One region of the Mesorhizobium sp. M0601 genome, then DNA from elsewhere that is predicted to be linked to it. Evidence: predicted binding sites of a transcription regulator. Region 1 holds the regulator's gene; the other holds the start of a gene.
The links. Region 1 encodes PhoB, which activates phosphate uptake and scavenging genes when phosphate is short. Its sites were predicted from a motif close to TGTCATNNANCTGTCAT; they were not measured.
Positions count from the first base shown of each region.

Region 2: a site for PhoB is predicted at 2,074-2,090, ahead of NKI41_RS05480 (BtaA family protein). Genes of this name have one in related genera too.

Region 1 is NZ_JAMYQK010000043.1:14,503-19,697, forward strand. It holds gene xylF (D-xylose ABC transporter substrate-binding protein) at 28-1,068, opposite strand; gene NKI41_RS27510 (ROK family protein) at 1,354-2,598, shown strand; gene phoB (phosphate regulon transcriptional regulator PhoB) at 2,608-3,297, opposite strand; gene phoU (phosphate signaling complex protein PhoU) at 3,314-4,021, opposite strand; gene pstB (phosphate ABC transporter ATP-binding protein PstB) at 4,054-4,857, opposite strand; gene pstA (phosphate ABC transporter permease PstA) at 4,854-5,195, opposite strand, start outside.
Region 2 is NZ_JAMYQK010000003.1:279,943-285,137, reverse strand. It holds gene NKI41_RS05485 (class I SAM-dependent methyltransferase) at 115-780, opposite strand; gene NKI41_RS05480 (BtaA family protein) at 777-2,024, opposite strand; gene NKI41_RS05475 (hydantoinase B/oxoprolinase family protein) at 3,022-5,195, opposite strand, start outside.

The sequences.
Region 1 (5,195 bases):
GCGTTCGGACTTCTCGGAAACGTCGGCTCAGTTGCAGACTGCAACAGTGCCAGCCGTCACGCCGGCGCAGACCTCTTCTTTCTTGATCCAGCCGGCGTCGATGACGACGTTGAGGTTGTCCTTGGTGATGGCGACCGGGGTCAGGAACAGCGACTTGACGGTATTGCCGCCGGGCGTGGTGAAATCCTTCACGCCGGCAATGTCGGTCATCTGCTTGCCGTCGGCCAGCTGCGAGGCGATCTCGGCGGCATTCTTGCCGAGCTCGCGCGCATCCTTCCACACCGACACGGTCTGTGTGCCGAGCGCGATGCGGTTCAGCGCGGCGTGGTCGCCGTCCTGGCCCGAAACCGGAACCGATCCGGCCAGCCCTTGCGCTGTCAGCGCGGCGACGACGCCGCCGGCAGTGCCGTCATTGGCCGCGACCACGGCATCGACCTTGTTGTCGTTGGCGGTCAGGAACTGTTCCATGTTCTTCTGAGCGTTGGCCGGCAGCCAGCCGTCGGTATAGGCCTCGCCAACATTCTTGATCTTGCCGCTGTCTATTGCCGCCTTCAGCACCTCCATCGAACCGGCAAACAGGAAATCGGCATTCGGATCGGAACCCGAACCCTTGATGAAGACGTAGTTGCCTTCCGGCTTCACCTTGAAGACTTCCCGGGCCTGCATGCGGCCGACTTCCTTGTTGTCGAAGGTCAGGTAAAAGACGTCCTTGTTCTCGATCAGCCGGTCGTAGCCGACAACCGGAATACCTTCGTCCAGCGCCTTTTGCACGGCCGGCCCGATGGCCGAGGCGTCCTGCGCCAGGATGATCAGTGCGTTGGCGCCCTGCGAGATCAGGCTCTCGACGTCGGTGAGCTGCTTGCCGGGGTTGGACTGTGCGTCGGCGGAAATATACTTGTCGCCTGCGGCCTCGATGGCCGCCTTCATTGCGGCCTCGTCGGTCTTCCAGCGCTCTTCCTGGAAGTTCGACCAGGAAACGCCGATGACCTTGTCTTTAGCCTGCGCCACTGACGCCAGCGCCAGCGTCATGGCGACACCCGCCAGAATGGCGGTCGTGAATTTCTTCATCATATCCTCCCTGCGCCGCGTACGGCGTGATCAATTGGCTCAAAGACCAGCTTAGAAGCTCTAATTTTTTCGAGCCTCGAAAAAATACTGGCCCGATCTCCGGCTGCTGTCAACATCGATTCTGATGGATTTTGATGACTCTGCGAGTTTTTTCGAGCGTCGGAATAAACGATGACAGCGCCACCTGCATCTGACACTATTTGCCTCATCCGACACTATTTGTCGGACATTACCGACGGCTTCCGGTTCATGAGCGGCCGCGGCAACCGGGAGGAAAGCAAAACAATGTCGGTCGGAATCCGCCATGACGATTTGCGCCGGCGCAACCGGGCGATGGTGATCTCGGCGGTGCGCCGGGCCGGCCAGCCATCGCGTACTGAGATCGCAGCTACCACCGGCCTCAGTCATTCGACCATATCGGCGATTTCTTCCGACCTGATACGGGAAGGCATCCTCGCCGAGAGCAAGCCAAGTGAGCCCGTTTCGTTGAAACGCGGTCGTCCGCAAGTCGGCCTCGCCCTCAACCCGGAAGCGGCGGCGGTGCTGACCGTGGTGTTGTCGCTGAATTTCCTTTCGGCCGCCATTATCGACTATACGGGACAGGTGGTCGCCGAGGAACAGCGCCGGCTGGACACGCTGACTATGCCGCGCGACGAGCTGATCCGTGAATGCATGGCCATCGTCCGGCGCCGGCTGCAGGATCCAGATCTTGACGTCCGCAGTGTCGCCCGCATCGCCCTGGCGATTCAGGGCATTACCGACTCCCCTGCACGCGCCATGCTGTGGTCGCCGATCACGCCGCAGACCGACATCGCCTTTGCCGATATGCTGGAGGACGAATTCGGCATCCCGGCAACGGTGGAGAACGACTGCAACATGATGGCGGTGGCTTTGCGCTGGCGCAATCCGGATCGCTATCGCGATGACTTCATCGCCATCCTGCTTTCGCATGGCATCGGCATGGGGCTGGTGCTGAAGGGCGAACTGTTCACCGGGACGCATTCCTCGGGCGGCGAATTTGGCCACATGATCCATCGTCCGGGCGGCGCGCTCTGCCGTTGCGGGCGGCGCGGCTGCATCGAGGCGTATGCCGGCAACTACGCCATCTGGCGCAACGCCAGGCAGATGAGCGAAGACAGCGAACCGGTCGCCGATGTCAGCGACGCCGACATGCGCGCACTGGCGGCCCGGGCGCGCGAGAAAGATGGGCCGGAACGCGAGGCCTACCGCAAGGCCGGCGAAGCGCTGGGTTTCGGTCTCGGCTCGCTGTTCGCGCTGATCGATCCGGCACCGGTGGCGATGGTCGGCGCCAGTGCCGCCGCCTTCGATCTGATCGAGCCGGCCTTGCGGAAGGCAATCGCCCAGACCGCCGGCGGCCAGCATTCAGGCTCGATCTCCTTCGATACAGAGCCGAACGAATTGCCTCTGATCCGCGAAGGCTGCGCGATGCGGGCGTTAAGCTTCGTCGACCAGGAGATTTTCGCGCCGGGCGCGCAAATGAGGCCCAGCGTCAGAAAGAACGTAGCCTGACCAGGCGGGTCAATCTTCCCTGATCGCATAGCCGGCGCCGCGGATGGTGCGGATGACATCCGGCATCCGGCCGTTGTTGACGGCTTTGCGCAGCCGCCCGACATGCACGTCGACGGTGCGTTCGTCGATGTAGATTGTCTCCCCCCAGACATTATCGAGTAACTGGCTGCGCGAGAAGACACGGCCCGGATGCCGCATCATGAACTCGAGCAGCCGGAATTCGGTCGGCCCGAGCCTGATTTCGCTCTTCTTGCGATAGACCCTGTGCGATTCGCGATCGAGCACGATGTCGCCGACCTTCAGCACGCTGGACAGCACTTCCGGCTTGGCGCGCCGCAGCAGCGCCTTGACCCTGGCCATGAATTCCGGTGTCGAAAACGGCTTGACCAGATAGTCGTCGGCGCCGGTCGAAAGACCGCGCACCCGGTCGCTCTCCTCGCCGCGCGCGGTCAGCATGATGATCGGCAGCCGCTCGGTTTCGGGGCGCACCCGCAACCGACGACAGAGCTCGATGCCGGAAACCGCTGGTATCATCCAGTCGAGCACCAAAAGGTCGGGCACATTCTCCTGCAAACGGATCTCGGCTTCGTCGCCGCGTGTCACCACCTCGACCTGGTAGCCTTCGGATTCGAGATTGTAGCGGAGCAGCACACCCAACGGCTCCTCGTCCTCCACCACCATTATGCGTGGTGCGATCATCGGCTGGGCACCCCCATCATGTCACCGGTGCGGACATTGTCGTTTCGTCCTGCTTCGGACGATTGACCGGCAATTGCTCGCCGGTCAGCACATAATACGCATTTTCGGCGATGTTGGTGACATGGTCGCCGATCCGCTCCAGATTCTTGGCGCAGAACAGCAGGTGCGTGCAAGCGGTGATGTTGCGCGGATCTTCCATCATGTAGGTCAACAGCTCGCGGAACACGGACGTGTATTTGACGTCGATGCGCTCGTCGGCGGCACGCAGCTTGGCCAACGCGGCCGCATCGCCTGCAGCATATTCCTCGATGACACCCTGCACCTGGATGAGAACCAGCTGCGCCATCGCGTCGATGGAATGCGACAGGTCCCGCGGCGTGGCGCTGAGGCCGACCGCACTCACGCGCTTGGCGATATTCTTGGCAAGGTCGCCGATGCGTTCGAGGTCGCCCGCCATGCGGATCGCTCCGACCACATGGCGAAGATCGTGGGCCATCGGCTGGCGTTTGGCGATCAGGGTGATGGCGCGGTCGTCCAATTCGCGTTGACGCGCATCCATGATGGCGTCGTCGGAAACGACGCGTTGCGCCAGCACGTTGTCGGAATTCAACAGGGCCTTGGTCGCCCCGCCGACCATCGAACCGGCGAGGTCGGCCATGTCGCGGATCAGCTTGCTGATCTGCTCGAGATCCTCGTCGAAAGAAGCGACTGTGTGTTCGCCCATGGTCCTGTCCTCATATGCATGATCGGAACGGCTCAGCCGAAGCGGCCAGTGATGTAGTCCTGCGTGCGCTTCTCGCGGGGCGACGTGAAGATCTTCTCGGTCCGGTCGAACTCGACCAGTTCACCCAGATACATGAAGGCCGTCTGGCGCGACACGCGCGCCGCCTGCTGCATGTTGTGGGTGACGATGACGATCGTGTAGTCGGCTTGCAATTCGTCGATCAGTTCCTCGATCTTGGCAGTCGACAGCGGGTCGAGGGCCGAAGCCGGTTCGTCGAGCAGAATGACTTCCGGCTTCACGGCCACGGTGCGGGCGATACAGAGCCGCTGCTGCTGCCCGCCGGATAGGCTCAAGCCGCTGGCGTTGAGCTTGTCCTTGACCTCGCTCCACAGCGCGGCGCGCTTCAACGCCTGTTCGACGCGGCCGTCCATCTCGGACTTGCCGAGGTTCTCGTAGAGCCTGACGCCGAAGGCGATGTTCTCGTAGATCGACATCGGGAACGGCGTCGGCTTCTGGAACACCATGCCGATCTTGGTCCTGAGGAGGTTGAGATCCTGCGACCGGTCGAGAATGTTCTTGCCGTCGAGCAGCACCTGGCCCTCGGCCGTCTGTTTTGGGTAGAGCTCATAGATGCGGTTGAATACACGCAGCAGCGTCGATTTCCCGCAGCCCGAAGGGCCGATGAAGGCCGTGACACTGCGCTCAGGCAGCGACAGGCTGATGTCCTTCAGCGCCTTGCTCTGGCCGTAGTAGAAGTTGAGATTCTTGACCTCGATCTTCGTCTTCTCGGCGACCGTTTCGGCCATCGTCATGTCTGGGGACAACATCTGTGTCATCTGTCCTCTCTGCGTCCGGTAAGGCTGCGGGCGAGGATGCTCAAGCCCAGAACCGTCAGGGTGATTATGAGTGCGCCGGTCCACGCCAGTTGCTGCCATTCCTCGTAAGGGCTGAGAGCGAACTGGAAGATGGTCACCGGCAGGCTGGCCATCGGCGCGTTGATATTGCTGCTCCAGAACTGGTTATTGAGCGCGGTGAAGAGCAGCGGCGCCGTCTCGCCGGAAATGCGTGCTATCGCCAGCAATATGCCGGTGACGATGCCGGACAATGCGGCGCGGTAGGCGACCGAACGGATCACCACCCAGCGCGGCGCGCCGATCGCGGCACCGGCTTCACG
Region 2 (5,195 bases), on a different contig from region 1:
AATGTACCACTCCTTGGGTCACATGGCAATGTGTGATTTAGCCAAATTAACTGATTTCAGCCACGGCCCCCATTTAGGATTGGAGCCCCAAAACCTTCCACGCCAAAATTGATGTTAGATGGCGATCTTGATCACGGCGAGCCAGCTGTAGCCGCGATAAAGTGTTCTGAATCGAAGGCTTGCACCAACTCTCGCAGATTCCGATTCCAGGACGTCGCGCAGGACTTCACGCGGCTCGACATGGAATTTTTTCAGCCAGCCGCGCAACAGCTTGCGGAACCAGCTGGGCAAGGCTTCCTGCTGGCCAAAATCGACGACATGCAGCGAGCCGCCCGGTGACAGAGCAGCAAGAGCCGCGGATACCGTCTTTTCCCAGCCGGGGATCATCGACAGCGAATATGAGACAAAGACGCGGTCGAAACTTTCGACGCCGAACAGCGCTTTCGCGTCGAAATTCGTGGCATCGCCGCGCGCCAGCGTGACGCGGCCGGAGAGGCCTTCGCGCGCGAGGGCGGCAGTCGCCGTCTCCAGCATCTCGGCCGAAATATCGAGGCCGAAGAGGCGCGCGCCGGGATAGCGGCGGGCGGCGAGGATGATGTTGCGGCCGGTGCCGCAGCCGAGCTCGAGCACGGTGCCGCCGGCCGGCACATCCAGTCCGGCGATAAGCCGGTCGCGGCCGAGCAGATAGTATTTGCGGGTCAGGTCGTAGATATGACGCTGCCAGCGGTAGACGCCGTCCATCAGCTCGGCATGGCTGGCCGGCAATTCGGTCGTGCTCATGCGGACCGCTTCACATAGAGATGGAAGCCACCATAGATGGCCGAGCGGTCGCGCGCCGAAAACTCGCGCGAGGCGTCGTTCTCGTAGCGCCACTGGTCGAGCAGCGAATTCGAGACGCGGCCGGGCAGCAGGCTGGGTTCCGCGGCGGTACGGAAGATGACGCGGGCGCCGGTGGAGGCGGTTCGGGTGATCTCGGCCCACAAACCATTGAGCTGGTGGTCGGTCATCCAGTCCTGTGCATCGAGCAGCACGAAGCGATCCACCGAGCCGGCATCCTTGCCGGCAAGGAACTCGATCAGATTGGCGTGGTGGATGGCAACGCGATCGACATTGTTGCGGATCGTCTTGTAGTTGCGCTTTTCGAGATAGGCGGGCAGGGCGGCCTCGCCCGGATCAGGGTAGCGGCGGGCGAAAGCCTGCCAGGCGAAATAATTGGTCTTCAGCGGAAAATCGCAGGCGAGCTTTTCCAGTCGTGCCTTCAGCACGCTGGCCATGGTGCCGTCACCCGAGGTGATCAGCGAATCGTACTGGGCCGGCGGAATGCCGAGGCCGAACAGCGAGGCTTTTCGCGAGGTCGCCCATTTCAGCAGCGGTTTTTCGAAGACCGGCGCCAGCTCTTCGTCAAAGAAGCGGCGCTGATCGGCGATGCTCTTAGCGTCCATGATGCCGGCCGGGTCGACGCCGAAGAATTTTGCGGTGCGGTGGCCTATGGCGATGAACAGGCCAAGCAGGCCGGTCTGGTAGAAATTGCGGTCGAAGACAGCGATGCGGCGACGGCCGCGCCAGTTGCGGCGCTCCCAATAATGGCGGCTGACCGGGTCGAGATGCGGTGCGATGAAGCGATCGTAGGCCTGTGAATTGTGCCCGGTCTCAGCCGCGCCGAAGAAACGGAACAGGTCGCCCTGCGACGGCAGGTGACGGACGGCTTCGAGCTTCATGCGGTTCAGCGCGATATGGGCAGCGTTGAGGTCGACGGCATCGATCCTTTCCGGCGAGCGGGTGAGATAGGCAAGGATGTTACAGCCGCCGGAGGCAATGGTGACGATGCGGTGGCCCGTCCCGAGCTGCATCGCGTCCATGTCGATTTCGGGGTCTTCCCAGATCTGCGGATAGACGAGGCCGGAGAACAGGAAGGCGAACAGGCGCTCGGAGATGCCGGCTTTCGACAGCGGGCGGTTCTGGTAGACGGCCTTGCCGACTTCCTTGCCGCGGCGAAAAACCAGGTCCCCAGAAATGTCCGTCATGGCAAGGCGATTCCCCGTTTGCTTTGGCGCAAGCCGGTAGCGCAGGGTGATGACAGGCCAGTGACAGCCTGTTGACGCCGGCTCAAGCATTGCTGTGGCGCGCAAAATTAGGTGGTGCCTTGGCACAACCTTACTTGGCAGCGAATTTGGCTGGAAAATCGAGGGCCAGTCGAATCGTAGTTCATGAATCTACGATCAATCCGTAGAGGCAGGCGAGCATCCCCAAATGTCGGTTCCGGTGTCGCAGTTTTCATGAGTTTGTCAGCGGTTGAAACCAAGATAGCTAAATGTATTTGTACAGAAAGTGAGCATCAACCAAAGAGGGCTTGTGCAGAATATGCACCACAGCACGATCACCGTTCGAAACACTTGATCATGAGGGAATGTGAACGGATCGATCTTGGGATGACCTAAGAGTTTTGATAAGGGCGGCACATAATTACCTGTAGCGGCAGCATGCATCGTCTTAGAAAAATGTTTCCATCTTAGAAAAACGAAGCAAGCCCAAAATGCAGGAAAAAGCGTCAGTGCGAATATCATCTTTAGCGGTATGGGTTGCCCGCCGTGAATGATCCACCCAGGGCAACTACTTCGCGCTGGGTCGACCAGCGAAAAGATGAAGGCCTCCACAACAACTCCCAAAAAACAGACTATAGCTCCCCACTTAGCAACCCTTCGACAGAAATCTGGATCATAGTTCGGGAGGCGCGTATACTCATCCATATGGGTGCTAAGTCCTCATCGGTCCTGGAAGTCTTTGGTATAGAATGGCGAAGCTGCTCTTCGCCCTTGAGGGTTTGATCCGCCCGCCGACATCGAAATTGCGCCCGCAACCCTTTTTGGCCCACGGTCGGTTTGGTCCCGCCGGATCGCTCTCAGCCCCCTGCTTTCCATAGGCCCCTGCTTTCCATAGCTTGCGCAATCGTGCCCGCCGTTTTCCCACCTTGCCCTGCCTAGGCGGCCGATATCATCTTATCTTGCGCGTTACACTTGCGCGTTACGACTTGCCAAATCCACCTGGGGTCGGCGTCGTCACGATGACCGCCTCGCCAGCGTCGAGGATGGTCTGATCGCAGGCTTTCAGCGTCTCGATCGCGCCGGTCTTGCGGCGGACCTTGGTCGAACCGGCCTCGCCATCGCCGCCTCCGTCCAGTCCCCGCGGCGGGCGGTTGCGATGCGAGGACAGGATGGCGCATTCCATTTTTTCGAGGAAGCGGATGGTGCGCCTGGTGCCGTCGCCGGCATTCCATTTGCCTTCGCCGCCGGAGCCTACGCGGATATGAAAATCCTCGAGCAATACCGGGAAACGCAGTTCCAGCACTTCCGGATCGGTCAGGCGCGAATTGGTCATATGGGTGTGGACGCCGGAGGTGCCGGCAAAACCGCGGCCGTCGTTCATCCGGCCGGCCGGCGAGCCCGAGCAGATCGTCTCGTAATACTGATACTGCTTGTTGCCGAAGGTGAGATTGTTCATCGTGCCTTGCGCATTGGCCATCGCGCCCATGGCGCCGAACAGCGCGTTGGTGACGTGTTGCGAGGTCTCGACATTACCGGCGACGACCGCCGCGGGATAGGCGGGTTTCAGCATCGAGCCGTCGGGAATGATGATGTTGATCGGCCGCAGACATCCGGCATTCATCGGGATGTTGTCTTCGACCATGACGCGAAAGGCATAAAGCACCGCGGCACGGGCGACTGGCTCTGGCGCATTGAAATTGTTCTTCATCACCGGCGACGTTCCGGTGAAGTCGACGGTCGCTTCGCGCTTCCGCCGGTCGACCGATATCTTCACCTTGATCATTTGGCCGGTGTCGGTCGGATATTCGTATTCCGAACTGTCGGGCAGCCGCTCCAGAACGCGGCGCACGCTTTCGGCGGCATTGTCCTGGACATGGCCCATATAGGCTTCGACCACATCGAGGCCGAAATGCGCGACCATCTTGCGCAGCTCGGCGACGCCCTTTTCGTTCGCGGCGATCTGCGCCTTGAGGTCGGCGATGTTCTGGTGCGGATTGCGCGCCGGGTAGGGGTGGTCGGTGAGCAGCGTCTCCAGGTCCTTCTCGCGGAACCGGCCGCGATCGACGATGCGGAAATTGTCAAACAGCACGCCTTCCTCGTCGACGGTTGTGGCAAGCGGCGTCATCGAGCCGGGCGCGGTGCCGCCGATGTCGGCATGATGGCCACGCGAGGCGACGTAGAAGAGGATCTTCGGCGATTGGCCGATCTCCCCCCTTGTGGGGGAGGTGGCGGCGAAGCCGCCGGAGGGGGTCGTTGCGGCAGTGCTCGACGCACTTGTGGTGCCTTCTGCGAGGACCCCAACCGGCCGCTTCGCGGCCACCCTCCCCTCAAGGGGGAGGGAAAACACCGGCGTCACCACTGTGATATCAGGCAGATGGGTGCCGCCATTGTAAGGCGCGTTCAGCGCAAAGACGTCGCCGGGACGGATGTCGCCGGAGTTGAGCCGGATGATGGTTTCCACCGAGCGGTCCATCGAGCCGAGATGCACCGGCATATGCGGCGCGTTGGCGACCAGCGCGCCATTCCGGTCGAAAACGGCACAGGAGAAGTCGAGGCGCTCCTTGATATTGACCGAATAGGCGGTGTTCTGCAGCGTCACGCCCATCTGCTCGGCGATCGACATGAACAGGTTGTTGAAAACCTCCAGCATCACCGGATCGGCTTCGGTGCCGAGTGCGGCGTGTCGGCGCTTCTTCTCGACGCGCCGCATCAATACGTGGTTCTTGGCGGTGATCTCGGCCTGCCAGCCCGGCTCGACGACGATGGTCTGGTTAGGCTCGATGATCAAAGCGGGGCCGGCGATCTTGTTACCAGGCTTCAGCGTTTCGCGAGGGAAAATGCCGGCGTCGCGCCAGACGCCGTCGACAAAGATTTTCCGGTTCCCGGAAGGATTTGCGGCCATGTATTCAACAACTGAATTGCTTTCGTCGCGGCCGGTGCCGCCGGTATCGGTACCTTCGACGCCGATCGACTCAACGATCATCGGCTTGTCGTCATAGACGAAACCGAACTGTGCCTTGTGCGCCGATTCGAAGTCCGCCTTGGCCTGCGCAATCGAGCCGTGCCCGAAGTTCACAGGCAGCGCGGTATCGGTGGCGTCGTAGCGGATCTGCAGCACCGGTCTCGAGACGACCGCGTCTTCGCTGATGCCTT